One region of the Streptomyces sp. NPDC058308 genome, then DNA from elsewhere that is predicted to be linked to it. Evidence: riboswitches for the same ligand, from Rfam matches in the RefSeq annotation. Region 1 holds a riboswitch; each other region holds the start of a gene.
The links. Region 1 has a riboswitch for thiamine pyrophosphate ahead of thiO (glycine oxidase ThiO). Riboswitches for the same ligand answer to the same signal wherever they lie in the genome.
Positions count from the first base shown of each region.

Region 2: linked by a shared signal. The riboswitch ahead of thiC (phosphomethylpyrimidine synthase ThiC) and the one ahead of thiO (glycine oxidase ThiO) in region 1 are both predicted to bind thiamine pyrophosphate.
Region 3: linked by a shared signal. The riboswitch ahead of ACFVYL_RS17050 (thiamine ABC transporter substrate binding subunit) and the one ahead of thiO (glycine oxidase ThiO) in region 1 are both predicted to bind thiamine pyrophosphate.

Region 1 covers NZ_JBHVZA010000002.1:392,389-401,801, reverse strand. The annotation lists partial or broken gene pknB (Stk1 family PASTA domain-containing Ser/Thr kinase) at 1-1,079, opposite strand, end outside; gene ACFVYL_RS04400 (thiazole synthase) at 1,264-2,058, opposite strand; gene thiS (sulfur carrier protein ThiS) at 2,062-2,274, opposite strand; gene thiO (glycine oxidase ThiO) at 2,271-3,494, opposite strand; TPP riboswitch at 3,492-3,605, opposite strand; gene ACFVYL_RS04385 (NAD(P)/FAD-dependent oxidoreductase) at 3,808-4,971, shown strand; gene ACFVYL_RS04380 (Rv2175c family DNA-binding protein) at 5,304-5,669, shown strand; gene thiE (thiamine phosphate synthase) at 5,764-6,423, shown strand; gene metF (methylenetetrahydrofolate reductase [NAD(P)H]) at 6,527-7,444, shown strand; gene ACFVYL_RS04365 (hypothetical protein) at 7,490-8,359, shown strand; gene ACFVYL_RS04360 (phytoene desaturase family protein) at 8,406-9,413, opposite strand, start outside.
Region 2 covers NZ_JBHVZA010000010.1:95,551-104,963, reverse strand. The annotation lists gene ACFVYL_RS16045 (IclR family transcriptional regulator) at 1-381, shown strand, start outside; gene ACFVYL_RS16040 (SsgA family sporulation/cell division regulator) at 484-921, shown strand; gene ACFVYL_RS16035 (YibE/F family protein) at 985-2,430, opposite strand; TPP riboswitch at 2,502-2,656, shown strand; gene thiC (phosphomethylpyrimidine synthase ThiC) at 2,649-4,448, shown strand; gene ACFVYL_RS16025 (hypothetical protein) at 4,666-5,562, opposite strand; gene ACFVYL_RS16020 (metallophosphoesterase) at 5,743-6,798, opposite strand; gene ACFVYL_RS16015 (LacI family DNA-binding transcriptional regulator) at 7,041-8,162, opposite strand; gene hisC (histidinol-phosphate transaminase) at 8,617-9,413, shown strand, end outside.
Region 3 covers NZ_JBHVZA010000011.1:64,537-73,949, forward strand. The annotation lists gene ACFVYL_RS17025 (hypothetical protein) at 1-198, shown strand, start outside; gene ACFVYL_RS17030 (VOC family protein) at 298-702, shown strand; gene ACFVYL_RS17035 (LOG family protein) at 774-1,925, shown strand; gene ACFVYL_RS17040 (ABC transporter ATP-binding protein) at 1,957-2,997, opposite strand; gene ACFVYL_RS17045 (ABC transporter permease) at 2,997-4,688, opposite strand; gene ACFVYL_RS17050 (thiamine ABC transporter substrate binding subunit) at 4,664-5,749, opposite strand; TPP riboswitch at 5,827-5,943, opposite strand; gene rlmN (23S rRNA (adenine(2503)-C(2))-methyltransferase RlmN) at 5,986-7,092, opposite strand; gene ACFVYL_RS17060 (phosphatidate cytidylyltransferase) at 7,196-8,305, opposite strand; gene frr (ribosome recycling factor) at 8,338-8,895, opposite strand; gene pyrH (UMP kinase) at 9,052-9,413, opposite strand, start outside.

The sequences.
Region 1 (9,413 bases):
CGCGGGTCGAAGCGCCCGCGGGAGGCAGGGGCGGCGGTGGGCGGGCCCGGCGGCGGGGTCGCGAGGACGCTGGTGCGGTTCAGCGCGTCCTGGCCGCCCGGTCCGCCCCGGCTGTCGTCCGCGGGCAGCGGGAGCTGGACGGAGCGCGCCGCGCGCGGGATCACGCTCGTACGGTCCTCGGCGTTGTCGTGCACCGCCGTGTGGGCTTGCGGCGGCACCGCGTCGAGCTGCTCCTCGGTCAGGGCGGCCCGTGCCTCCCTGAGCTGCGCGAGGAGCGCCACAGCGTCGTACGGGCGGACGTCGGGGTGGCGCGCGGTGGCGGCGGCGACCACCTCGTCGAGCGCGAAGGCAAGGCCGGGGACGGCCGCCGACGGGGGCGGCACGTCCTCGTTGAGGTGCTGGTAGAGGACCTGGGCGGGGGAGTCACCAGAGTGCGGCTTGGCGCCGGTCAGCATTTCGTAGAGCACGACCCCGCAGGCGTACACGTCCACGCGGGTGTCCGACGTGCCGTGCTCGATCTGCTCGGGGGCGAGGTAGGAGACGGTGCCGAGCACGGTGCCGGTCGTGTTCGTGACCGTGTCCACCGCGCGGACGAGCCCGAAGTCGGCGACCTTCACCCGGCCGTCGTCCCCTATGAGGACGTTCTCGGGCTTCATGTCACGGTGCACGAAGCCCGCGCGGTGCGCGGCGCCGAGCGCGGCGAGGACCGGCTCCAGGATGTCCAGCGCCGCCCGCGGCTGCAGCGCGCCGCGCTCGCGCAGCACGTCGCGCAGGGTGCAGCCCGCGATGTACTCCATCGCGAGATACACGTACGACCCGTCCGTGCCCTGGTCGAAGACGCCGACCACGTTCGGGTGCGAGAGGCGGGCCACCGACTTGGCCTCGCGGATGAAGCGGTCGACGAACGAGGCGTCGGCCGCCAGCGTCGGGTGCATCACCTTGAGGGCGAGCACGCGGTCGAGGCGGGTGTCCACGGCCCTGTAGACCGTGGCCATCCCGCCGACCGCGATGCGTCCGTCGATCCGGTAACGGCCGTCGAGCAGCTGCCCGACGAGCGGGTCCTGAAGGGTCGTGTCCACGCAGGGAGTCTACGAGCCGCCACCGACACCGCGTCCCGGCCGGTCCTCCCCACGGCTGGACTGCAGCCGAGCTGTGACAGGCGACGGGCCGAGGCGCCCCGTCAGGGGCGCGGGGAACTGCGCGCCAAGCCCCCACCGGCGGGCAGCCGCGAGCGAACAGAGCCCCCCTGCCCCGGCGAGGACGTCAGAACGCGGGCCTCTCCGGATCGAGCCGCGCCATGCCCTCCGCAGGAGAGGACGCCTCCGCGAAGTGCCGGCGCGGGATCCGCCCGGCCCGGTGCGCCAGGCGCCCCGCCTCGACCCCGTGCCGCATGGCCTCCGCCATCAGGACCGGCTCCTGCGCCCGCGTCACCGCGGAGGCGAGCATCACACCCGCGCAGCCCAGCTCCATCGCGATCGCCGCGTCGGACGCCGTGCCCGCGCCCGCGTCGAGGATCACCGGCACGCGCGCGTGCTCCACGATCAGCTGGAAGTTGTGCGGATTGCGGATGCCGAGACCGGAGCCGATGGGCGAGCCCAGCGGCATGATCGCAGCGCAGCCCACATCCTGAAGCCTGCGCGCGAGCACCGGGTCGTCGTTCGTGTACGGAAGGACCGTGAAGCCGTCGTCCACCAGGACCTCGGCGGCGTCCAGGAGCTCCACCGGATCGGGCAGCAGGGTGCGCTCGTCGGCGATCACCTCCAGCTTCACCAGATCCGTGCCGAGCGCCTCGCGCGCGAGCCGGGCGGTGAGGACGGCCTCACCCGCGGTGAAACAGCCCGCCGTGTTCGGCAGGACGCGGATGCCGAGCCGGTCGAGGACGCTGAGCACGGAACCCTGCACACCCGGGTCGAGGCGGCGCATCGCGACCGTGGTCAGCTCCGTGCCGGACGCGACGAGGGCCCGCTCCAGGATGTCGAGGCTCGGCGCACCGCCCGTACCCATGATCAGGCGCGAGGAGAAGGTGAGCCCGCCGATGACGAAGGGGTCGTCTGCCATGGTTCAGCCTCCCTGGACTGCGGTGAGTACTTCGACGCGGTCGCCCTCGGCGAGCACGGTGGCGGACCACCGCGCGCGCGGGACGACGGTTTCGTTGACGGCGGCGGCGACACCGGAGTGCGCCGCGGAGAGGGTGGCCACGAGGGCTTCGAGCGTGGTGCCCGAGGCCACATCGCGTGCTTCTCCATTGACGGAAACGGCGAAAGGCGTGCTCATACGGGCTGCTCCGTGAAGGACTGCGGGCGGGGCGAGACGGGTGCGGGGGCGGCGCCGTCGAAGCGGCGCGGGGTGAACGGGCGCGCCTCGTCCGGCAGTTCACCGGTGGTCAGGGCGTGCGCCATGACATCGCCGGTGAGGGGCGTCAGGAGGACGCCGTTGCGGTAGTGGCCGGTGGCCAGCTGGAGCCCGGGGAGCCGGGTCGGTCCGAGCAGCGGCGCGTTGTCGGGCGAGCCGGGCCGCAGCCCCGCGCAGGTCTCGGTCAGCGGCAGCTCCGTGATGCCGGGCACGAGCTCGTGCGCGTCCCGCAGGAGTTCGTACACGCCGCCCGCGGTGACCGTGGTGTCCCAGCCGAGCTCCTCGCTGGTCGCGCCGACGACGAGCTCGCCGTTCTCGCGCGGGACGAGGTAGACGTGGCTGCCCCGCACCACGGCCCGCACGGTGCGGCTCAGGAACGGCGCGTACGCCTTCGGCACCGTCAGCCGCAGGACCTGCCCCTTGACGGGCCGCACGGGCGGCAGGACGCCGCCGGGGACGCCCGCGAGGCGCCCGCTGAGGCTGCCCGCCGCGAGCACGGTCTGCGCCGCGCCCAGCTCGGTGCCGTCCGCGAGGACGACTCCGCGGGCCCGGTCGCCCGCCACCGAGAGGCGCTCGGCCCAGGCGCGGTGGAGGACCACGCCGACCCGCTCGCAGGCCACCACGAGCGCCGCCGCGAGCCTGCGCGGGTCGATCTGGTGATCGCCGTCGACCCGCAGCCCGCCGCGTACGCCCGGCGCGAGCATCGGCTCGAGACGGCGGCACTCGCGGCCGCTCAGCCACTGGGAGTCGAGCCCCGAACGGCGCTGCAGGTCGTGCAGCTCGCGCAGGTGGGCGCGGTCGTCGGAGTCGAGCGCGACGGCGAGCGTGCCGGACGCGCGGTAGCCGAGGCCGTGCCCGCTCGCCTCGGTCAGCTCCGCGGCGAAAGCGGGGTAGCGGCGGGCGGATTCGAGGTTGATGCCGAGCAACGCCTGCTCGCCGTAGTGGAGTTCGGTGACGGCGGCCAGCATGCCCGCCGCGACCTGGGCGGCGCCGCCGCCCGGTTCGGGGTCCACGACCGTCACGGAGAGCCCGCGCTGCGCGGTCCGCCAGGCCGTGACCAGGCCGATGATGCCGCCTCCGACGACCAGCACGTCAGAGGTGCCCGGTGGTGCTTTCGTAGGCGATGTCGTACGTGGATGCATGGGCGTCCAGCCCCTCCCTTCGCCGGCATGACCCGGATCAGGTTCGTACGGTCGGAGGCCGTCCCAGCCTCCCTCTCAGCCCGGTGCGTCCGGGCTCCCGCGAGTGCTCTGCACCGGCCACCCTAGCCCGTCGCTCCGCGTGGCAGTAGGGGAGCTGTCCGGGTACGGGCAGTGACGGTGTGTCAGAGATCTCCTCGTATCCGTCTGAGACCGTCCCCGCCCGCCGCCCTACAGTGATCGGGTGAGCGAGCAGCAGAGGCAGACCGGGAAAGAGCGGCAGGCGGCGCGGCGCGTCGTCATCGTCGGAGCGGGCATGGCCGGGGTGCAGACCGCGGTGGCCCTGCGCGAGCAGGGGTTCACCGGCGCGGTCACCGTCGTCGGGGCGGAGCCGCACCAGCCGTACGACAGGCCGCCGCTGTCCAAGGCGGTGCTGCTCGGCAAGGCGGAGGGCTCCGCCTTCGACATCGACTTCGAGGCGCTCGGCATCGAGCTGGTCCTGGGCCGCGCGGTCACCGGGGTGCGCCCCGCCGACCACGAGCTGGACACCGCGACGGGCCCCGTCGCGTACGACGACCTGGTCCTCGCGACCGGCGCCGAGCCGATCGGGCTGCCGGGCACCGAAGGCGTACCCGGCGTCCACCTCCTGCGCACCCTGGACGACGCGGAGCGGCTGCGCCCGGTCCTCGCCGAGCAGCACGACGTCGTGGTCGTCGGGGCGGGCTGGATCGGCGCGGAGTTCGCGACGGCCGCGCGCGAGGCGGGGTGCGCCGTCACCGTGGTCGAGGCGGCGGAGCGGCCGCTCGCGGGGACGCTGCCCGCGGAGGTCGCGGCGCCCATGGCGAGCTGGTACGCGGACTCCGGAGCGGTCCTGCGCACCCACGCGCGCGTGGCGCGCGTCGAGGCGGACGCGGTGGTCCTCTCGGACGGGACGCGGGTGCCCGCGGGCGCCGTCGTCGTCGGCATCGGGGCACGGCCCGCGACGGAGTGGCTGACCGGCTCCGGCATCGAGATCGGCGCGCACCGTGAGGTCGTGACCGACGAACTGCTGCGCACGTCGGCGCCCGACGTGTACGCGGTCGGCGACTGCGCCTCCTTCCCTTCGGGAAGGTACGGAGAGCGCCTCCTCGTCCACCACTGGGACAACGCCCTCCAGGGCCCGCGCACGGTGGCGGCGAACATCATCGGCGAGACACCGGCGGCCTATGACCCGGTGCCGTACTTCTGGTCGGAGCAGTTCGGCCGCTTCGTGCAGTACGCGGGCCATCACGCGGCGGCGGACCGGATGGTCTGGCGGGGCGACCCGACGGGCATGGCCTGGTCGGTCTGCTGGCTCCGCGAGGGCGCCCTGGTGGCGGTCCTGGCGGTGGGCCGCCCCCGGGACCTGGCCCAGGGCCGCAAACTGATCGAATCCCGTTCCCCCCTGGACCCGGCCCTGACATCGGACCCCTCCATCCCCTTGAAAAAAGCAGCCCTGTAACGCCCCGGCCCGCTCTCTCAAGGCGCGGGGAACTGCGCGAAGGGGGCACGGGGAACGGCGTGAAGGGGCGCGGGGAACTGCGCGAAAGGGGCGCGAGGAACGGCGCGCCCAGCCCCCACAGACCCGCAGTCACCCAGAAAGCCCGAACACCCCACCCGATCGCGCCCCAGCCTCCAGTCCGAGGCCGCCCCGGCCCACCCAGGGGCGCGGGGAACTGCACGAAAGGGGCGCGGGGAACGGCGCGCCCAGCCCCCACAGACCCGCACCCGCACCACACCAGGCCCCCGAAGCCCACGCCACCCAAGGCCCCCGGCCAGAGATACGCTGGACCTGTGACCGAGATTGACGCAAAGACCGATGCTCTCGTCCCCGCCTGGCTGCACCTCCCCGACATCGCAGAAATGTTCGATGTCGAGGTGACCCGCGTGCGCCAGCTGGTGAAGGAGGGCACGCTGATCGCCGTACGCCGTGGTGAGAACCGCGCGCTGCAGGTGCCGGCCGCCTTCATCGACGGCGACAAGGTCGTCAAGGGCCTCGCCGGGACCCTGACGCTCCTGAGGGACGACGGTTTCTCCGACGAAGAGATGATCGAGTGGCTCTTCACCCCCGACCCGACCCTGCCCGGCACCCCCGCGCAGGCTCTGAGCGAGAATCGCGGCACGGAGGTGAAGCGCCGCGCCCAGGCGCTCGCCGTCTGAGCAGGTGCTCGGCCGTCTGACCTGAACACATCGTCCGGCGTGCGGGCGCGTGATGTCACGCCCCCGCACGCCACCGACAACGGGGGACTTCTCCATGGCTGCCGCTGCCGCCGATCACCGCGCCCAGCTCGCCGACGCCCGGCTCTATCTGTGCGTGGACGCCCGCAGGCGCCAGGGCGACCTCCCGGAGTTCCTCGACGCCGTCCTCGCGGGCGGCGTCGACATCGTGCAGCTGCGCGACAAGGGCCTGGAGGCCGCCGAGGAGCTGGCGCACCTGAAGGTCTTCGCGGACGCCGCGCGGCGGCACGGCAAGCTCCTCGCGGTGAACGACCGCGCGGACGTCGCCCACGCGATCGGCGCGGACGTGCTGCACCTGGGCCAGGGCGACCTGCCCGTCCCCGCGGCCCGCGCCGTCCTCGGCGGGGACGTCCTCATCGGGCGCTCCACGCACGCCGAGCCGGAGGCCGCGGCGGCCGCCGTGCAGGACGGCGTGGACTACTTCTGCACGGGCCCGTGCTGGCCCACGCCCACCAAGCCGGGCCGCCACGCCCCGGGTCTCGGCCTGGTCCGTTACACGGCCTCGCTCGGCACGGACCGCCCCTGGTTCGCCATCGGCGGCATCGACGCGGGCAATCTGGACGAGGTCCTCGAGGCGGGTGCGCGCCGCGTCGTCGTCGTACGCGCGATCACCGAGGCGGACGACCCGGGGGCCGCCGCGGCCGACTTCGCCAAGCGGCTGCGTACGTCTGTCTGAGCAACAGCCCGGAAGTGTCCGATCCGTGGACAGCAACCCGGCAAACCGGCCAAATCTCCCGCCTCTGGTTGGGGGACCGCCGTGGCCTGGCTAACCTGCCCGTATGGCCCTAGGCACAGCTTCGACCAGGACTGACCGTGCGCGCACGGTGCGCGACATGCTCGCGACCGGTAAAACGACGTTTTCGTTCGAGTTCTCCGCCCCCAAGACCCCGAAGGGCGAGCGGAACCTCTGGAACGCGCTGCGGCGGGTCGAGGCGGTCGCCCCGGACTTCGTCTCCGTGACCTACGGCGCGGGCGGTTCGACGCGCACCGGCACGGTCAAGGAGACCCAGCAGATCGTCGCCGACACCACCCTGACGCCCGTCGCGCACCTGACCGCGGTCGACCACTCCGTGGCCGAGCTGCGCAACATCATCGGTCAGTACGCGGACGCGGGCATCAGGAACATGCTGGCCGTCCGCGGCGACCCGCCGGGCGACCCGCTCGGCGACTGGATCGCGCACCCCGAGGGCCTCACGTACGCCGCCGAACTGGTCGAGCTGATCAAGGAGTCCGGGGACTTCTGCGTCGGCGTCGCGGCCTTCCCCGCGATGCACCCGCGCTCGCCCGACTGGGACTCCGACACCCGGTACTTCATCGACAAGTGCCGGGCCGGCGCGGACTACGCGATCACGCAGATGTTCTTCGACCCGGAGGAGTACCTGCGGCTGCGCGACCGCGTCGAGGCGGCCGGGTGCGACACCCCGATCATCCCTGAGATGATGCCCGTCACCAACGTCCGCCAGCTCCACCGGCTGCCCGAGCTCAGCAACGCCGTGTTCCCGGCCGGGCTGAAAGAGCGGATGCTCTCGGTCAAAGACGATCCCGTCGCTGTACGCTCCATTGGCATCGAGTTCGCGACGGAGTTCTGTCGGCGGTTGCTGGCCGAGGGCGTGCCGGGACTGCACTTCATCACGCTCAACAACTCCACGGCGACGCTGGAAATCTACGAGAATCTGGGTCTGCACGAGCAGGCCTGAACGGTCGTACCCCCCTGGGCCGCGGCCGAGGGGAGAGGGGCGTACATGGGCTGGACGGTCCTCTACATCGCGTTCGGATTCGTCGCGCTGTGGCTGCTGGGCGAAGTGCTGCTGCAGTACAAGGCGAGGCTGCGCTGGCGCCTGCTGGCCTTCGTGGGCTTCCTCGGGGTCGTCATCGGTGTGGTGATCCCCTCGGTGTGGATCATCGGGATCGGCGCCATCGCCTTCGCCACGGGCCAGACGTACGTAACGCTGTCGTTCCGCCGCGGCTTCTCCACCGGCTGGGCGCTCGGCGGGCGGCCGGGCCTGAGCAGGCGCCGCAGGAAGCCCTCGCGCGGTGCCGCCGCGCCGGAGCCGACGCTGCAGGTCTCCGACCTGGAGTACGAGCAGGTCCCGGCGCCGCCCGAGCACGGCCCCGAGGTCCTCGGTGACGGCGGGGTCCACGCGCCCGAGCCGATGCCCGACGACACCGGTCAGTACGGCGTGTACAGCGACTCGGAGTACACCCCGCCGACCCCGGGCGAGGCCCAGCCGGGCGGCGACACCTACGGCTACGACGCCGCGGCCTTCACCGGCTACGACCAGCAGAGCTACGGGTACGACGAGACGGGTCAGCAGCAGTACGCCGCCTACTCCGACCCGTACATCGGCACGCAGACCTACGGCACGCAGAGCTACGAGAGCTACGGCGACCAGCAGCAGTACGCCCCGTACGGCGGCGACACCTACAACGGCGGCCTCGGCGAGGCGTACAACGACACCCCGCCCGGCGGAGTCTGGGTGCCGCAGCAGCGCACCACCGACGAGCCCTACGGCGGTGAACTCCCGCAGGAGCAGCCCTACCCGTACCCCCAGGACGGGAACGCCGGGGGGCACGACGGCTCGGGCTACAACGAGCAGCAGTACCGGTACTGAGAGCAGCAGTGCCGGTACTGAACCGCGGCGCGGTCCACCGCGGCCCTCACTGAGAGCCGCGGAACTCCGGGCCCTCCACGATCAGGCCCGCGGCCAGCGTGCCCGACATGCCCGCGTGGGGCAGGCCCCCGCCGGGATGCGACCAGCCGCCGACCGCGAAGAGCCCCGGCAGGCCGGTGCTGTTGGCCGGGTGCAGGAGTGTGCCGCCGGCCGCGGCGAGCGCCGGTGCCGGGACCGCGCCGCCCTCGGCGCCGGTGGCCTCCGCGATGTCGGCCGGGGTGCGGACCTCGTGCCACAGGAGGCGCTCGCGCAGGTCGGGGACGGCCCGCCCGGCACGGTCGATCACGCGCTCGGCGCAGGCGTCGAACCCCTCGCGGGCGGTCCGGTCGGACGCGTCGCGGCACGCGGGCACCGTGACGGTCAGCGTGACCGCCTCATGCTCCCTGTCCGGCACCGCCGCCGGGTCGTCCGGCCGCGTCACCGTGACCGTGGGCTGCGCCGCCAGGGCGAAAGCGCCACCGAACAGCCCGTCCAGCTCCTGCGCGCGGTCCGCCGCGTGCACCACCGTCCGGTGCGGGGCGTTGGCGGGGCGGGGCCCGCGCAGCGCGAGCAGGACGGTCAGCCGGCTGGGCATGGCGGGGCTCTTGGGATCTCCCGGCGCACGTATGCCCACACCGGGGAGCAGGCCGTCCAGGGCGGCGGGCGCGACGCCGGCGACGACGAAGTCCGCGTCCGCGGTGGTGCCGTCCGCGAGCTCCACGCCCGCGGCCCGGCCGTCCTTCTCGACGATCCGCGTCACCGCCGCGCCGAACACGAACTCGACCCGCCGCGCGCGACACCGCTCGTACACCGCCCGGGCCAGGGCCCGCAGACCGCCCCGCGCCGACCAGACCCCGAACGTCTGCTCCAGATACGGCAGGACGGCCGCGCTCGCGGGGGCCGTGCGGGGATCCAGGCCGTGCGCGAGCGCGAACTGCTCCAGGAGCGCGACCAGACGCGGGTCGCCGCCCAGTTCGAGCTCGCCGACCTCGGCGAGGGTGGCCGCGCGGCGCTC
Region 2 (9,413 bases), on a different contig from region 1:
GAGGAGTGGGCGGACTTCCGGGAGACGGGGCACGCCCACGCGATCGGGCAGTGTCTGCTGGGTCAACTCGACAGTGAGGCCCGGCTGGACCACCTCGACCGCTATCCGGTCCAGTCGATCACTCGCTATTCGGTCCGGGACGACCGCACCTTCATGCGGCGGCTCGACGCGATGGAGCGGATGCGGCCCGTCGTGGAGCGTCAGGAGTACGCGCTCGGTACGGTCTGCGCGGCGATTCCGATCACAGTGGGTGACACCGCCGCGACCATGGCCATTTCTGTACCCGCCTACCAAGCCGATCGGCTGCTGCCCGCGGCCCAGCGTTTGCAGCGTGAACTCGGAAAGCTACTAGGGACACTCGCCTTCTCTATCAGCATCTGAAAACTCACTCCTTGTGATCTGGTGCGCACGTTGAGCAAGATGCCAAGGGTGCCAGGGAGTTGGTCCCTGGCTCCTCGAGAGCTACGTGACGGGGTAGGCGCGATGGGCGAGACGGTTCAGGCAGAGGTCATGATGAGCTTCCTTGTTTCCGAGGAGCTGTCGTTTCGCATCCCGGTGGAGCTGCGTTACGAGATCGACGACCCCTATGCCGTGCAGCTGACGTTCCATCTGCCGGGGGACGCCCCGGTGACCTGGACCTTTGGGCGGGAGTTGCTGATCGACGGGGTGGGGAGTCCGTCCGGGGAGGGGGACGTGCGGGTCGAGCCGACCGATTCCGGGCTGCTCGACGAGGCGCTGATCAGGCTTCAGGTCGGCGCGGACCAGGCGCTGTTCCGGGTGGGCATCCCGCCGCTGCTCGCCTTCCTCGACCGTACGGACAGGCTGGTGCCGCTCGGGCAGGAGCGGTCGCTCGCCGACTTCGACACCCACCTCGACGAGGCGCTCGACCGGATCCTCGCGGAGGAGCAGAACGCGGGCTGACCTGCTGTCGTCAAGGGACGGATGAGGGTGGCATTTTGGTGCATTTAGTGGCGCCGGGAGCGGTCACCGTTTGCGGCGCCGCCCCTTTCCGCCGTGGGAGGGGCGCGCGGGGCCGGTAGCGGTGGCGCCCGTGCCGGTGGGGCGTCCCGTACCGGGAGGGGGCGGCGGAGATCCGATCGTGCGGTCCGCCGAGACGACCAGGGCGGCCAGCGCGGTCGTCACCGGCACCGAGGCGACCAGGCCGATCGAGCCGATCAGAGTGCGCACGATCTCCTCGGCGACCAACTCGCTGTTGGCCACCGTGCCCACGCTGGACTGCGCGATCGAGAAGAGCAGCAGGAGGGGCAGCGCGGCGCCCGCGTAGGCGAGGACGAGGGTGTTGACGACCGAGGCGATGTGGTCGCGGCCGATGCGGATGCCCGCGCGGTACAGGCCGCGCCAACCCATCGTCGGGTTGGCCTGGTGCAGTTCCCAGACCGCGGAGGTCTGCGTGACCGTTACGTCGTCGAGCACACCGAGCGAGCCGATGATGACGCCCGCGAGCAGCAGGCCGCTCATGTCGATGGACGGGTACAGGCCATGGATGAGGCCGGTGTTGTCGTCCGTGTTGCCGGTCAGGGAGGCCCAGCCGATGAAGACCGAGCCGAGCAGGCCGATCAGCAGGAGGGAGATAAGCGTGCCGAGTACCGCGACCGATGTGCGGGCCGTGAGGCCGTGGCACAGATAGAGCGCGATCAGCATGATGGCGCTCGCCCCGATCACCGCCACGACCAGCGGATTCGAGCCCTGCAGGATCGCCGGCAGGATGAAGAACGTGAGCACCATGAAGCTGATGGCGAGCGCGACCAGGGCCATCACACCGCGCAGCCGTCCCACCACGACGACGGCGAGGGCGAAGATTCCGGCGAGCAGTGCCATCGGGAACTTGCGGTTCACGTCGGTGACGGAGTACTGCAGACCCTCGGGGGCCTTGGGCTCGTAGGCGACCACCACCTGCTGGCCCTGCCGCAGTTGCCGGGGCGAGTCCGGCTGGATGATCTCGGTGAAGGTGCGGCCCTCGTCCTTGCCGCTGCTGACCTCGACCGTCGCGCGTTTGCAGGTGCCCGCCGCCCGGGACTGGGCGGACTGACCCTCGGCGGTGGAGGTGTCGCCGTTCGGCGGGGTCTGGGAGGGGCTGAGGTCCTTGCAGGGCAGTTCCTGCACCTTCGTGACCTTCGCCGCCTGGGTCTGCCGGTCGAATCCGACGCCGGTGCGCTCGTGGCCCGGTGTGCCACCCGGCCACAGCACCAGCAGGCCTACGGCGACCGCGGCGGCGAAGGGAATCAGTACCGCGGCAATGACCTTGCGCAGGTGCTTGGAGACGGGCGCTGCGGGGCCGTGACTGTGCGAGTGTCCGTGGCCCCCGTGCCCATGACCTCCATGTCCGGTCCCGTCCGACGGCGGGGTCGGACCCGGCGGTTGCGACGGGGGACGAGAGGGCGGCGGAAGCGGCGGCTCTGTGGTGGTCACTGCCCGATCATCGCAAGAACGGAGGGGGCCCTCTGTTCAGCGCGCCCGAGATGACGCTAGCGTGGAGCCACCTTTGCAATCGCGGGAGCTCGGAGCACCGGGCTGAGAGGGCGCTGACCTCCGTACGAACCGGCACGATCGTGCACGAGCCGTACGGGATCCGCTGCGTCGACCGCCGAACCTGTTACCGGGTAATGCCGGCGTAGGGAGTAGGTCTCATGACCACATCGGACGCACGCACGCCTGCCTCCGGCAGCGACGAGAACACCGTCGCGGCTGACGAGGCTGGGAAGTCCATCGGCTGGCACAAGGCGTATGTCGAGGGTTCGCGCCCCGACCTGCGCGTGCCGGTCCGCCAGGTGCACCTCACCAACGGCAAGGCTGTCACGCTGTACGACACCTCAGGCCCTTACACCGACCCGTCGGCCCAGACCGACGTCCGCCGCGGTCTGCCGCCGCTGCGGGAGAACTGGATCATCGCCCGCGGCGACACCGAGGAGTACACCGGCCGCCCGCCCCGTCCCGAGGACGACGGCATCAAGCACACCTCGCCCCGCGGCGGCCTGAAGAACCTCGACGCGGTCTTCCCGGGCCGTCCGCGACAGCCGCGCAGGGGGCGCGCGGGGCAGGCGGTGACGCAGCTCGCGTACGCCCGCCGCGGCGAGATCACCCCCGAGATGGAGTTCATCGGGATCCGCGAGAACCTCGACCCCGAGGTCGTGCGCGCGGAGGTCGCCGCGGGCCGTGCGGTGATCCCCGCCAACGTCAACCACCCGGAGATCGAGCCGATGATCATCGGCAAGAAGTTCCTGGTGAAGGTCAACGCCAACATCGGCAACTCCGCGGTGACCTCGTCCATCGAGGAGGAGGTGGACAAGATGACGTGGGCGACCAAGTGGGGCGCCGACACGGTCATGGACCTGTCCACCGGCCGCAACATCCACACCACCCGCGAGTGGGTGCTGCGCAACTCCCCCGTGCCGATCGGCACCGTGCCGCTCTACCAGGCCCTGGAGAAGGTCGACGGCAAGGCCGAGGAGTTGACCTGGGAGATCTACAAGGACACGGTCATCGAGCAGGCCGAGCAAGGCGTGGACTACATGACGGTGCACGCGGGCGTGCGCCTTCCGTACGTCCCGCTCACCGCGCGCCGCAAGACCGGCATCGTCTCGCGCGGCGGCTCGATCATGGCCGCCTGGTGTCTCGCGCACCACAAGGAGAGCTTCCTCTACGAGCACTTCGAGGAGCTCTGCGAGATCCTCGCGGCGTACGACGTGACGTACTCGCTCGGCGACGGCCTGCGGCCCGGCTCGATCGCGGACGCCAACGACGAGGCGCAGTTCGCCGAGTTGAGGACGCTCGGGGAACTCAACACGATCGCCAAGCGTCACAACGTACAGACGATGATCGAGGGCCCCGGTCACGTCCCGATGCACAAGATCAAGGAGAACATCGACCTCCAGCAGGAGATCTGCGAGGAGGCGCCGTTCTACACGCTCGGCCCGCTGACCACGGACATCGCCCCGGCCTACGACCACATCACCTCCGGCATCGGCGCCGCGATGATCGGCTGGTGGGGTACTGCCATGCTCTGCTACGTCACGCCCAAGGAGCACCTGGGCCTGCCCAACCGCGACGACGTGAAGACCGGCGTCATCACGTACAAGATCGCGGCGCACGCGGCGGACCTGGCCAAGGGGCACCCGGGCGCGCAGGACTGGGACGACGCGCTCTCGGACGCGCGCTTCGAGTTCCGCTGGGAGGACCAGTTCAATCTGGCTCTCGACCCGGTCACGGCACGGGAGTTCCACGACGAGACGCTGCCGGCCGAGCCCGCGAAGACGGCGCACTTCTGCTCGATGTGCGGGCCGAAGTTCTGCAGCATGAAGATCTCGCAGGACATCCGGCGTCAGCACGGCGGTGACCTGGAGCAGGACGACATCGAGGCGGGCATGGAGCAGAAGTCCAAGGAGTTCGCCGCGGCGGGCAACCGGGTCTATCTGCCGATCGCCGACTGAGCCGTACCCGCGGCCTCCCCGGTCGGCTCCGAGGCCGTTTCAACGGCCGACGGCACGCGGGAGCAGGGCAGCACACCGGCAACCAGCCGGTCACTGCCCTGCCTCGCGCCTCGTCCTGCCGGTGTTCGGCCAGGTCACACGCTCTGACCTGGCCGAACACCGGTCCGGCCCCTGCGTACCTGTGCACGGTCTTGCCCCGTGCCCGTCCCCGGCCCCACTACTCCGGCTTGTGGTCGGGCCCGCCGAAGTCGGGGCTGGAGAAGTCCGGGCTGGAGTAGCTCGGGCGCGGTCCCGCGGCAGGGCCGCCGTCCGGGCTGCTGAACCCCGGCCTGTGATAGCCGAGTTGGGGCATGCGGCTGCCGTTCGCCCCGGATCCCCCGGCGCCCGGCGACGGCGTACGGGCGGCGGGAGCTCCGCCCGGGTCCGTCAGGGCCTCCCGCAGGAACGGCACGACGCCGCGCTCCAGGAGCGCCCGGCCCCAGTCTTCCCTGGCGCGGGACACCTCCTCGCAGTGCTCACCGTGCAGTTCTGCCTGGAGCGAGGTGGAGCCGTTGCGCAGGGCGGTCAGGAGCAGACCGACCGCGGCGACCAGGATGCCCCCGGCGGTGAGCGCGCCGAACAGCCACCCCGCGGTGAGCAGGGTGTCCGCGAAGGCGGGCTCAGGGGTGAGCATCTTCAGGATGTAGCCGACGAGCAGGAATATCATCGCGGCCGTGCCCGCGAGGACGGGTGCGAGGACCGCGACGACGGCGATCGCCCCGGCTCCCGCGGCCACTGGTTCCGCCACCTCGCCCATCGTGGTGGCGAGGCTGATGCCGCCGGAGCCCGACTCCGCGGCGCTCTGTCCGTTCCCTTCACGGATTGTTGTGGACGTCGGTCGAGGTTCGCGCAACTCCTCGCGAACCTTCACGTAGTGCGCGTACTCGGCCGCGGCCGAGGCCGTGATCAGTGCTGTCGCGTTCAGGGCCATGGTGCGCAGTTGTTCGGTGTTGAGCCGCTGGCCCACTGCGGCGAGTTCAGGACGATCAGGTGCGTTGCGCAGCGCCTCATCGAGGATCCGCTCGTACTCGGGGCGGTCCTCGTTGAGCAGGTGTGGAGCGCTGTTCATGTGCATCCCCCGATGCTCCGTAGGGCTGAGGCTCGCATGGCTGCGAGCCGTTGGGCAGAAACGGAGGGGAGCCTGCTACGGATAAGCCGATGGTAGAGCCGTGACCGCATGCGGTGACAGGGGGTTTCCGGAAATTGCCCCCCTGGCCAGCGTGATCGTGTAGAGGAGCGCCTGCCCGAAGAACGCTCAGTCAGTCAGGGGGAGTTGGCAGACCAGTAGCTTTCCGGCCATGGTCACTCCGCCGTCCATGGCGATGGCCAGGCCGTCGGCGTAGACGTGCGGACCCTCGATGACGGGGCCGCCGCCGTCCGACTCGTCCTCGGAGCCGACGTCGCCCAGGAGGTAGGGGATGGGGCTGTGACCGTGGACGATGCGTGTGCCGCCGTAGACATCGAGGAGTTCGCGGACGGCCGAGGGGCCGGACTCGTCGCGGAAGGCGAAGCGCTTGGTGAACTTGCGGAAGAGGTCCCAGCACTCGTCGGCGTCATTGCGCGTCAGGGTCTCCCGGATGGTGTCGTTCACCGCCTCGATCGAGTCGCCGTAATCCAGATAGGCGGTCGTGTCGGAGTGCACGAGCAGGTGGCCGTCGGCCTCCTCCATCGCGTCCAGTCGGGCCATCCACTGCAGGTGGTGGTCCTCCAGGCGCTCCATGTCGGTCTTCTGCCCGCCGTTGAGCAGCCAGGCGGCCTGGAAGGTGGCGGTGCCCGCGCCGGAGTTGACGGGGGTGTCGCCGAACCGCTTGGCGCCGAGCAGGAGCAGCTCGTGGTTGCCCATGAGCGCCTTGCAGTAGCCGCCGGCGGCGGCCGCTTCGGCGGAGAGCCGCATCACCAGGTCGATGACGCCGATGCCGTCGGGTCCGCGGTCGGTGAAGTCGCCGAGGAACCACAGGCGCGCGTTGCCCGCGGACCAGTTGCCCTCGTCGTCGACGAGCCCCTGCTCATGCAGGGCCGCGACGAGCTCGTCCAGATAGCCGTGCACGTCGCCCACGACGAACAGCGGACCGAATTCCTCGCCCGCCCGCGGCTGCGGAGGCTCCGGCATGACCTGCACCTGGACCGTGTCGCCCCGGTTGATGACGGGCAGATCGCGCTGGGTGGGGGTGTAGCCCTCCTCCGGCGGTTCGCCGGGCGCTCCGGGGCTCGCCGGGGCGGGTCCGGTCGTCTCATGGACGTACGCCGGTACGCGGAAGTCGCGCAGCGTCGCCGTCCGCACATCGGGTCCCTGACCGGCCCCCTGAGTCATCGACCCCTCCACCACCATTGCGCCGCATCTGCACCGAGATCGGACTGCTTGGTCGCAGCGGCCCGCGGTGTCGTCCGCCCATCATAGGAATGCGGCTCCCGCTGTGTGGTGCACCAGGGGTGGTGAATCGGTCCCGGACCCCGGTTCGTCGAGGTTTTCTCCCGAATTGGGCAGAGGTTTCCCCGCTGGTTGCGGGGAGGAAGCCGACCTCCGCCCGGGGCCGGGCGCTCGGGCGGGAGCGGTCAGCCGTGCCCGGGCGAGCGGGGCGGGCTGACCGTCGTGCGCGGTGGACGTCGCTCGGACGAGGTGCGCACGATCAGTTCGGTCGGTATCACCTGCTGGATGGGCCGGCCCGTGTCGAGGCCCTCGATGGCGTCGATGAGGAGCTGTACGACGGCCGTGCCGATGCGCCGGGGTTTGAGGGAGAGCGTGGTGATGGGCGGTTCGGTGGTGGCGTACACCGTGGACTCGCTGCAGCAGACGAGCAGCAGGTCGTCGGGGACGCGCAGGCCGTACCGCCGGGCGGCGGCGAGCAGGTCGGTGCCGTTGGGGTCGAAGAGACCGTAGACGGCGTCGGGCCGGTCGGGCCTGGCGAGCAGCCGGTCGGCGGCGACGGCGCCCGCGCACGGGTCGTGCGCGGGGTAGGACTCGTAGACCGGGTCCTGTCCGACGCGCTCGCACCAGCGCAGATACGCGGTGGTGGAGAGGTGGGTGTACGTGTCCGTGGTGGTGCCGGTGAGGAGGCCGATCCGGCGGGCGCCGGCGGCCGCGAGGTGGTCGAGGATCTCCAGGACCGCCGCCTCGTGGTCGTTGTCGACCCAGGCGGTGACCGGGAGCGACCCCGCCGGGCGGCCGTCGGAGACCACCGGAAGGCCCTGCCGGACTAGTTCGCTGACCACGGGATCGTGGTCGGAGGGGTCGACGACGACGGTTCCGTCGAGTGCGACGTTCGACCACACGTCGACGGGGCTGCGGCGGGAGGTGGCGGGGAGGATCACCAGGGCGTAGCCCCTGGCGAGTGCGGCCGAGGTGGCGGCTCTGGCCATCTCGGCGAAGTAGGCGAATTCGGTGAAGGTGAAAGGTTCATCCCCGTACGTCGTCACGGTCAGGCCGATGAGGCCTGACTTGCCGGTACGGAGGGTGCGGGCCGCCGCGGACGGGCGGTAGCCCAGCCGCTCTGCGACTTCGCGGACGTGGCGTCGGGTGGCGTCGGGCAGCCTTCCCTTGCCGTTGAGGGCGTCGGAGACAGTCGTGATGGAGACACCGGCGGCTGCGGCGACGTCTCTGATCCCCGCTCGACTTTGCCGGTTGCCCCGGCGTGCGGTCTCCGCTCGGCTCACCTGATGCTTCCCTGCTGCTGTCATGGCGAGCCGATAGTAGGGCTCATGAGGGTGGGTAGCAGGGGCGCATATTCACGCGTTGACAGGCACGTTTCTGCATGGCGCAAGCGGGTCAATGACCATGGAATGCAAGGGAGTTGGCGGGCTTGATGGGTAGCTGCCCCTGATCGTCGCGCATGGGCCTGCCAAAGGGGCCAGATCTCGAAGAGGTCTCAACTCACCTTCACGAGGGACGCGCGCCACGGAGCGAGCCACCGGCGCACGGGGGAGCACGGGGCGCCCCTGTCGTCCTGTACGCCTTCGGAGGACCTCGCCGTACGTCTGCGGAGACCTCCGCGGAGCCTCCGCGCAGACCGCCACGCAGACCTTCGCGCGGTCTCCGTGGAGGAGATGCCGGAAGCCCATTCGCAGGGGCGTCGAATCCTCATAAGGTAAGCAGTATTCGAACTGGTTGTGACTGGCTACGAGGAGGACTGCGGTGAGCGAGACGAACCCGAGGCTGCGCGCCGAGCTTGAGGGGATCCCCACCTACAAGCCGGGCAAGCCCGCGGCGTCCGACGGTCCGGCGGCCTACAAGCTGTCCTCGAACGAGAACCCCTACCCGCCGCTTCCCGGCGTGATGGAGAGTGTGCTCGCCGCGGCCGGTTCCTTCAACCGCTACCCCGACATGGCGTGCACGACCTTGATGGCCGAGCTGGCCGACCGCTTCGGAGTGCCCGTCTCGCACATCGCCACCGGCACCGGCTCCGTGGGCGTCGCCCAGCAGCTGCTGCAGGCCACCGCGGGCCCCGGCGACGAGGTGATCTACGCGTGGCGGTCCTTCGAGGCGTACCCGATCATCACGCAGGTCAGCGGCGCGACCTCGGTGCGGGTGCCGCTGACGGACGGCGAGGTGCACGACCTCGACGCGATGGCCGCGGCGATCACCGACCGCACCCGGCTCATCTTTGTCTGCAACCCCAACAACCCCACCGGCACCGTGGTCCGCAGGGCGGAGCTTGAGCGGTTCCTGGACCGGGTGCCGAGCGACGTGCTGGTCGTCCTCGACGAGGCGTACCGCGAGTTCATCCGCGACCCCGAGGTGCCGGACGGCATCGAGATCTACCGCGACCGCCCGAACGTCTGCGTCCTGCGCACGTTCTCCAAGGCGTACGGCCTCGCGGGCCTGCGCGTCGGCTTCGCGGTCGCCCACGAGCCGGTGGCCGCCGCGCTGCGCAAGACGGCGGTGCCCTTCGGCGTGAGTCAGCTCGCGCAGGACGCGGCGGTGGCGTCGCT
Region 3 (9,413 bases), on a different contig from region 1:
GCGGTCCTGACCCTGGCCACGGCGGCGGTCGAGGCCAAGCAGTCCCGCTCACACACGACGGGCGCGCTGCTGCGGCTCGGGGCGCCCGCGACGCTCCTTCGCGGTTCGGCGGCGCTTCGCGCGGGCGCGCTCGCCATCGTGTTCGGGCCGCTGACCTGGATCGTCGCGGAGCTGGCCGCGCTGCCGCTGGCGCGCTGAGGGAACGTCACGAGAAAAGTTCCCGCCGGTCGATGAGTTCCGAGTCGAACGGATGTCTACCCCTCCGTAAGACACACGCACTCACCGGGAGAGACACTCATGTACCAGCAGATGATCTTCGTGAACCTGGCCGTGTCCGATGTCGCCGCGTCGAGGAAGTTCTTCACGGAGCTCGGCTACTCGATCAACCCGCAGTTCTCGACCGACGCGTGCGCGTGCGTGACGATCAGCGACACCATCGTCGCCATGATGCTGAGCAAGGAGCACTACGCGAACTTCACGCAGAAGGAGATCGCGGACGCCACGAAGACCAGCGAGACGCTGATCTGTCTGAGCGCCGAGAGCAGAGAGAAGGTCGACGAGCTCGTCGACAAGGCGGTCGCCGCGGGTGGCACGGCCGGCAAGGTCCAGGACTACGGCATGATGTACGGCCGCGCGTTCGACGACCTGGACGGCCACACCTGGGAAATCATGTGGATGGACCCGTCGCAGGTCCAGGGCTGAGACGCGGGGCGGAACGGCCCCGGCGCACCCGCGGGACGAACCCCGCCGGACCCCCTGCTTAGCATGGGCGGATGCAGCCGACTTCCGAACGCACGTCCGCCCCGCGACTTCCCGGCGAGGATCGTGAGATCGAGACCCTCGCCGAGTTCGACGACGTCTCCGGCCGTGGCGCCCTCGCCGGGTGCCGCGTCCAGGCCGTCGACCTGACGGAGCGGACCGCCGCGCTCCTCGCGGCCGACGTCGCGGGCGCCGTCTTCCTCGGCTGCCCGATGCGCGAGGACGCGGCGGCGAAGGTGCGGGCCGGCGGCGCGCTGGTCTTTCCGCCGGTCCCGGGGCTGCCGTTCAACCCGTACCGCGGTCTGCTGTACTCCCCCGACGACCTGTTCGCCGGCCTCGCCGACGGCGGGTACGAGGCGACGCCGGACGCCCACGCGTACGCCTGGTTCCAGCGGACCAAGGCCGACGGCGACGTCTTCTCGTCGATGCTGCGCGCCATTCACGACGACTCCATCTCCGACGCCCTCGACGAGCACCTGGTCGGGGCCCGGGTGGTGGGCGTCATGGGCGGCCACGCGATGGCCCGCGGCACCGACTCCTACGCGGGTGCGGCGCGGCTCGGCCGCGCGCTGGCCCGCGCGGGGTTCACGGTCGCCACGGGCGGCGGCCCCGGCGCGATGGAGGCCGCCAACCTCGGCGCCTACGCCGCGCCCCTCGACGACGAGATGCTGGACGACGCCCTCGAACTCCTCGCCAAGGCCCCGTCGTTCACGCCGTCGGTCACCGACTGGGCGCAGGCGGCGTTCACCGTCCGCGAGCGCTGGCCCGCCGGTGGCTCCTCGGTGGGCATCCCCACCTGGTTCTACGGCCACGAGCCGCCGAACGCGTTCGCCTCCCACCTGGGCAAGTACTTCGCCAACGCCACCCGCGAGGACGGCCTCCTGGCCCGCTCGAACGCGGGCGTCGTCTTCCTGCCGGGCGCGGCCGGCACGGTCCAGGAGGTCTTCGACAACGCCACGCCCAACTACTACGAGTCGCGCGGCGAACCCACCCCCATGGTCCTGGTCGACCACACCCACTGGACCGAGCACCTGCCGGTGTGGCCGCTGCTCCAGTCACTCGCCCGCGACCGCTCGATGGAATCGCGGATCGCCCTGGTGGACCGGGTGGAGGACGCACCGGCCGCGCTGCGAAGGCTCGGGGCGGTGTCGAAGGTGACGGGGTAGCGGCAGCTCCCCCTCAGCCCGCCCCTCCCCCTCAGCCCGCCCCTCCCCCGAGCACCACCACATCCCCCGCATCGAACGCGACACCCACCGTCTCGCCCACCCCCGGCGCTTCGCGCAACGCGCAGGCCGCCTCCAGGCGTGGGCCCTCCTTCGGCTGCAGGCGCACGGCGACGTGCGTGCCGCGGAAGGTCCGGGCCACCACCTCGCAGGGCAGTCCGTCGTCGAGGGGGACCAGGCGCATCCCGGCGGGGCGGACCAGGATCTTGTGCCGTCCGGCGGGTGTGCCCGCCGGTACCGGGATCCGGCCCCACACGGTCTCGGCGGCCCCGCCCTTCACCGTCGCGTCGACGACGTTGTCGAAGCCGAGGAAGCGCGCCACGAACTCGTCCGCCGGGTGCTGCCACACCTCAAGTGGCGTGCCGGACTGGGCGATCCGGCCGTCGCGCATGACGACGACGCGGTCGGCGAGCGCGAAGGCCTCGCCCTGGTCGTGCGTGACGGCGAGCACGGTGGTACCCAACTCGTCGAAGAGTTCCCGCAGTTCGACGACCAGACGTTCCCGCAGCGAGCGGTCGAGCTGACCGAGCGGCTCGTCGAGCATCAGGAGGCGGGGCCGCGGGGCCAGCGCACGCGCGAGGGCGACCCGCTGCTGCTCGCCGCCCGAGAGCGAGGCCACCGCGCGCCGCTGCGCGTTCGGCAGCCCGACGAGCTCCAGCAACTCGGCGACGCGGTCGGCCTGTTCGGCCCGCGACGCGCCGTGCATGCGCAGCCCGAACGCGACGTTCCCCGCCACGTCGCGCTGCGGGAAGAGCTGGTGATCCTGGAACATCAGGCCCACGCCCCGCTTGTGCGCGGGCACCCCGCGCTGGTCGCGCCCGCCGAGGAGGACTTCCCCGCCGTCGAGCCCCTGGAGCCCGGCGACCACCCGCAACAGCGTCGACTTGCCGCTGCCGCTCGGCCCGAGCACGCAGACGATCTCGTGCTCCTCGACCTCGAGGCCGACGGCGTCGAGCGCGGCCCGCGCCCCGAAACGTACCGTCGCCTCCCGCAGGCTCAGCAAGGCGTCCGTCATCAGAACTCTCCCGTGGTACGGCTCGTCCGAACGCGTTCCAGGAGCAACAGCGACACCGCGCACACCACCATGAGTATCGTCGAAAGGGCCATCGCCTGGCCGTAGTTGAGGTCCCCGGCCCGGCCGAGCAGCCGCGCCACGGCGACCGGCAGCGTCGGGTTGTCCGGCCGCGCGATGAAGACGGTCGCCCCGAACTCGCCGAGCGACACGGCGAAGGCGAACCCGGCGGCGATCAGCAGCGCCCGCCGCACCATCGGCAGGTCGACCTCCCGCCACGCCCGCAGCGGCGACGCCCCGAGCACCGCGGCGGCCTCGCGAAGGCGCCCGTCCACCGCGCGCAGGACGGGCAGCATGGTGCGTACGACGAAGGGCACGCCGACCAGCGCCTGAGCCAGCGGTACCAGGATCCAGGTGGCCCGGAGGTCGAGCGGCGGCTTGTCCAGGGTGATCAGGAAACCGAAGCCCACGGTCACCGCGGAGACCCCGAGCGGCAGCATGAGCAGCGCGTCGAAGCCCCGGACGAGGCGCCCGGCACGGCGCGTGAGCGCGGCGGCCGCGAGCCCTCCGATGACGACCGCGATGGCGGTGGCCACGACCGCGTACTCCAGGGAGTTGCGGACCGCCTCGATCGGCGGCACGAGGAAGGCGCCGCCGTCCGCCGAGGTCAGCTCCTTGTAGTAGGTGAGGCCGAAGCCGTCGGGACCGTCGAAGGAGCGCTGGATCAGCACCCCGAGCGGCAACAGGATCAGCAGGGCGACCGTCGCCATGACGAGTCCGAGCAGCGTCCACTGCCCGGCGCCGCGCGGTCGCCGCGCGACGGCCGACGCGTCCACGAGCTTCAGTGCGCTCTCGCGCCGCCTCGCCGTCCACGCGTGCACGGCGAGGATCAGCCCCACCGCCACGAACTGCACGATCGTCAGGACGGCGGCCGTCGGCAGATCGAGCAGCTGGGCGGTCTGCCGGTAGATCTCCACTTCGAGGGTGGAGTACGCGGGTCCGCCGAGGATCTGCACGACGCCGAAGGAGGTGAAGGTGAAGAGGAACACCATGAGCGCGGCAGCGGCCACCGCCGGCCCGAGCGCGGGCAGCGTCACCGTCCGCCACGCCGTCCAGCGCGAGGCGCCGAGCATCCGCGCGGCCTCCTCCTGCCGCGGGTCGAGCTGCGACCAGAGCCCGCCGACCGTGCGGACGACGACCGCGTAGTTGAAGAAGACGTGCGCGAGCAGGATCGCCCAGACGGTGGTGTCCAGGCGCACGCCCCACAGCTCGTCGAAGAGTCCGCCCCGCCCGATCAGCGCGAGGAAGGCGGTCCCGACGACGACCGTGGGCAGCACGAACGGCACGGTGACGACGGCCCGCAGCGCCTGCTTGCCGGGGAAGTCGAAGCGCGCGAAGACGTACGCGCCGGGGAGCGCGATCAGCAGCGTCAGCGCGGTCGACGCGAGCGCCTGCCAGGTGGTGAACCACAGCACGTGCCGGATGTCGGACTCCCCGAGCACCTCCGTGATCCGCCCGAACTGCCAGACGCCGTCGATGTGCAGCCCGCGCGCGACGATCGCCGAGACCGGATAGGCGAAGAAGAGCGCGAAGAACGCGACGGGCCCGGCCATCAGACCCAGCCGCGCCGCGCTCCCCCGGCTGAAGCCCGCGCGGGAGCGGGACTTCGTTACTTCAGTACGAGCGAGGTCCACGACTTGATCCACGGCTCGCGGTTGTCGGCGATCTTCTTCGGGTCCATGGTCTGCGGCTTGTCGACGCGCACGCCGTGCTCCGTGAACAGCTCGGGCAGCTTCGTACCCTCGCGCACCGGGTTCACGAACATGTTCAGCGGCATGTCCTCCTGGAACTCCTTGCCCGCGAGGAAGTCCAGGAGCGCCTTGCCGCCCTTGGTGTTCTTGGCGTTGCTCAGCAGGCCCGCGTACTCGACCTGGCGGAAGCAGGTGCCGGTCGCGACGCCGGTCGGCGCCTGTTTCGGCTGCGGCTTGCCGAAGAGCACCTCGACGGGTGGCGAGGAGGCGTACGAGACGACGAGAGGCCGGTCGCCCTTGGCCTTCTTGCCTCCGGCAGACCCGGAGAACTCCTCGTTGTAGGCCTGCTCCCAGCCGTCGACGACCTTCACGCCATTCGCCTTGAGCTTCTTCCAGTAGCTCTCCCAGCCCTTGTCGCCGTACTTCGCGGCGGTGCCGAGCAGGAAGCCGAGGCCGGGCGACGAGGTCGAGGTGTTCTCGGTGACCAGCAGGTCCTTGTAGGCGGGCTTGGTCAGGTCCTCGAAGGACTTCGGCGGCGCCAGCTTCTTGTCGGCGAAGTACTTCTTGTCGTAGTTCACGCAGATGTCGCCGCTGTCCACGGGCGTCACCCGGTGCTTGTCCTGGTCGACGCGGAACTCCGGCTTGATCTGCGCCGAGCCCTTGGCCTCGTACGACTGGAAGAGGCCGTTGTCGAGCGCCCGCGACAGGAGCGTGTTGTCGACGCCGAAGAAGACGTCGCCCTGCGGGTTGTCCTTGGAGAGGATCGCCTTGTTCACCGCGGCGCCCGCGTCGCCGTCCTTGAGGACGTGGACCTGGTACCCGGAGCGCTTCTCGAAATCCTTCAGCACGTCCTTGGAGACGTTGAAGGAGTCATGGCTGACGAGCGTCACGCTCTTGGAGCCGGACGTCCCTGAACCGCCGTCGGAACTGCCGCACCCTGAGACGGCGACGAGCCCGAGGCCCGCCGCCAGCGCGGTGAACGTGACCTTCTTGGTGGTGCTCACTGAAACTTCCTCCTGGGTGTCCAGGAAGAGACGCGGCCCTGCCCGCCGGCCAGGTGGCCGCGGGCAGGGCGCTACAGCTTGAGTCGTGCCCGAACTCCCTACCCGGAATGACCCGGGCGAGGTTCAGAGGGTCTGCGGCCCACCTGTCCAAGGTGCCGCACTCTCAGCGCTGTGGCGCTCCCCTGTCGGAAATATGCAGATGTGTGTACGAGGCGTACGCCCGCACGCCCGTCAGACTACCTCTCGGCCGCGGCGAGCTGGCCGCACGCTCCGTCGATCTCCTGGCCCCGGGTGTCCCGGATCGTGACCGGCACACCGTGGGCGGCGATGGCCGCCACGAACGCCTTCTCGTCCTCGGGGCGCGACGCGGTCCACTTCGAGCCCGGCGTCGGGTTCAGTGGGATCAGGTTCACGTGCACCGGCTTGTTCTTGAGCAGCCGCCCGAGCCGGTCACCACGCCATGCCTGGTCGTTGATGTCGCGGATCAGCGCGTACTCGATGGAGAGGCGGCGGCCCGACTTGGCCGCGTACTCCCAGCCCGCGTCGAGCACCTCGCGCACCTGCCACCGGGTGTTCACCGGTACGAGGGTGTCGCGGAGCTCGTCGTCCGGGGCGTGCAGCGAGATCGCGAGCCGGCACTTGAAGCCCTCGTCGGAGAACCGGTGGATGGCGGGCACGAGCCCCACCGTCGACACCGTGATCCCGCGCTGCGACAGGCCGAGGCCGTCCGGCTCCGGGTCGGTGAGGCGGCGGATGGCGCCGGTCACGCGGTTGTAGTTGGCCAGCGGCTCGCCCATGCCCATGAAGACGATGTTGGAGAGCCGCGCGGGCCCGCCCGGGATCTCACCGTCCCTGAGCGCGCGCATCCCGTCGACGATCTGGTGCACGATCTCGCCCGTCGACAGGTTCCGGTCGAGGCCGGCCTGGCCGGTGGCGCAGAACGGGCAGTTCATGCCGCAGCCCGCCTGGGAGCTGATGCACATGGTGACCCGGTCCGGATACCGCATCAGCACCGACTCGACCAGCGTCCCGTCGAAGAGCCGCCAGAGCGTCTTGCGCGTCGTGTCGTCGTCACAGCTGATGTGCCGCACCACGGACATCAGGTCGGGCAGCAGCGCCTCACGGAGCTTCTCGCGCGCGCTGGCGGGAATGTCGGTCCACTCCGCCGGGTCGTGCGCGTACCGCGCGAAGTAGTGCTGCGAGAGCTGCTTGGCGCGGAAGGGCTTCTCGCCGATGGCGGCGACGGCTTCCTTGCGCTCGGCGGGCGAGAGGTCGGCGAGGTGCCGCGGGGGCTTCTTGGCTCCGCGGGGCGCGACGAAGGTGAGTTCTCCGGGTACAGGCATGGTCCTTCCAGTGTCGCAGACATACGACAAGGGGCTCGCCGCCCTGTGGACAACGAACCCCTCACGTACATATGCGCAGGTCAGACGGTGTACGCCGGAACGCTCATCCCGATCCGACGAAGAGCACGAGCAGCAGCCAGACCACCGGCGCCGTCGGCAGCAGCGAGTCGAGGCGGTCCATGATGCCGCCGTGTCCCGGCAGCAGCGTGCCCATGTCCTTGATGCCGAGGTCCCGCTTGATCATCGACTCGCCGAGGTCGCCGAGCGTGGCGCTCACCGCGACCGCGAAGCCGATCACCAGACCCTGCCACCACGCGCCGTCGTCGATCAGGAACTGCAGGCACAGCGCGCCCGCGGCCATCGCGAAGGTGACCGCGCCGACCAGGCCCTCGCGGGTCTTGCCGGGGCTGATGCGCGGCGCCAGCTTGTGCTTGCCGAAGCGCCAGCCGATCGCGTACGCACCGGTGTCGCTGACGACGGTCAGGAGCAGGAAGGTGAGCACCCGCTTCGGACCGTCGTCCGCGGTGAGCATCAGCGCCACGAACGTGGCGAGGAACGGGACGTAGAAGGCGGCGAAGACCCCCGCCGTGACGTCCTTCAGATAGCCCTCAGGGGGCTCGGTCATGCGCCAGACGAGGACCGCGAGCGCGGTGAGGGCCATCGCGACCCACGCGCCCTCGGGCCCGCGCACGTACCCGGCGACGACCATCGCCGCGCCGCCCACCGCGAGCGGCACGAGCGGCGCCTTGATGCTCTTGCGCTCCTCGAGCCGCGAGGTGAGCTCCCAGAGGCCGACCACGACCGCGACCGCTATGACGCCGATGAAGACGGCCTTCACGATGAAGAGCGACGCGATGATCAGCGCGCCGAGTCCCACACCGACTCCTATGGCCGCACCGAGATCGCGGCCCGCGCTCTTCTTCTGCGGTGCCACCGGGGCGGGCTGCGGCTGAGGTGCGCTGGGCATGGGCTCCTGCGGAGGCTCGTCACGGAACAGGGGGCCGCCCATCGGAGTGGCCCCCCGGTCGTCGTCCTGGTCTCCGCCGTTCACGGGTACGTCGGGCACGATGGGCATGGGCTGCGTCTCAGACGGAAACAGCGCGTCCTGCGCATCGTACGCGGGACCTGGCGGGGTCGCCCCCTGACCAGGTCCGTGGTCGGGCGGCCCCCAATACCCGGCTCTGGGCGGCGCCCCCCAGGAAGAGTCGTTCACGGATCGGTTCCCTGATTCCTCGGACTCGAGACTCAGACTTCGAGCAGCTCGGCTTCCTTGTGCTTGAGCAGCTCGTCCACCTGGGCGACGTACTTGGCGGTGGTGTCGTCGAGCTCCTTCTCGCCGCGGCGGCCCTCGTCCTCTCCGATGTCACCGTCCTTGATCGCCTTGTCGAGGGCCTCCTTGGCCTTGCGACGGATCGACCGGATCGAGATCTTGGAGTCCTCGGCCTTGGTCTTGGCGACCTTGATGTACTCCTTGCGGCGGTCCTGGGTCAGCTCAGGGAACGTCACACGGATGATATTGCCGTCATTGCTCGGGTTGACGCCGAGGTCGGAGTCCCGGATCGCCTGCTCGATGTTGCGCAGCGCGCTCTTGTCGAACGGGGTCACCACGGCCATCCGCGGCTCGGGCACCGAGAACGAGGCCAGCTGGTTGATCGGCGTAAGGGCGCCGTAGTAGTCAGCCACGATCTTGTTGAACATCGCCGGGTGCGCACGGCCGGTGCGGATCGCGGCGAAGTCCTCCTTGGCGACCACGACGGCCTTCTCCATCTTCTCCTCGGCCTCGAGGAGGGTCTCTTCGATCACCACTTGCTCCTGCGTGTCTTGAGTAGGCCCGGCCAGCACAGGGCGGCCGGCTGCGTCGCGTGTCTTTCCTGCACGGTGTCCGACCGGCAGGGCTTTGTCCATCCCCTCAAAGGCCGTCTCGTATACGTCCCTTGAGGCTGGTCCAGGTCCCGGAGGTCAGGCCCGGTTTCCCTGGTCGCCCACGAGTGTGCCGATCTTCTCACCCTTGACCGCCCGGGCGATATTGCCTTCGGAGAGCAGCTCGAAGACGAGGATGGACAGTTTGTTGTCCCGGCACAGCGTGATCGCGGTCATGTCGGCGACCTTCAGGTCCTGGGTGATGACCTCGCCGTAGCCGAGCGCGTCGTACTTCACCGCGTCGGGGTTGGTCCTGGGGTCGGAGTCGTAGACCCCGTCCACGCCGTTCTTGCCCATGAGGAGCGCCTCGGCGTCGATCTCCAGGGCGCGCTGCGCGGCGGTGGTGTCAGTGGAGAAGTACGGCATGCCCATGCCTGCGCCGAAGATGACCACGCGGCCCT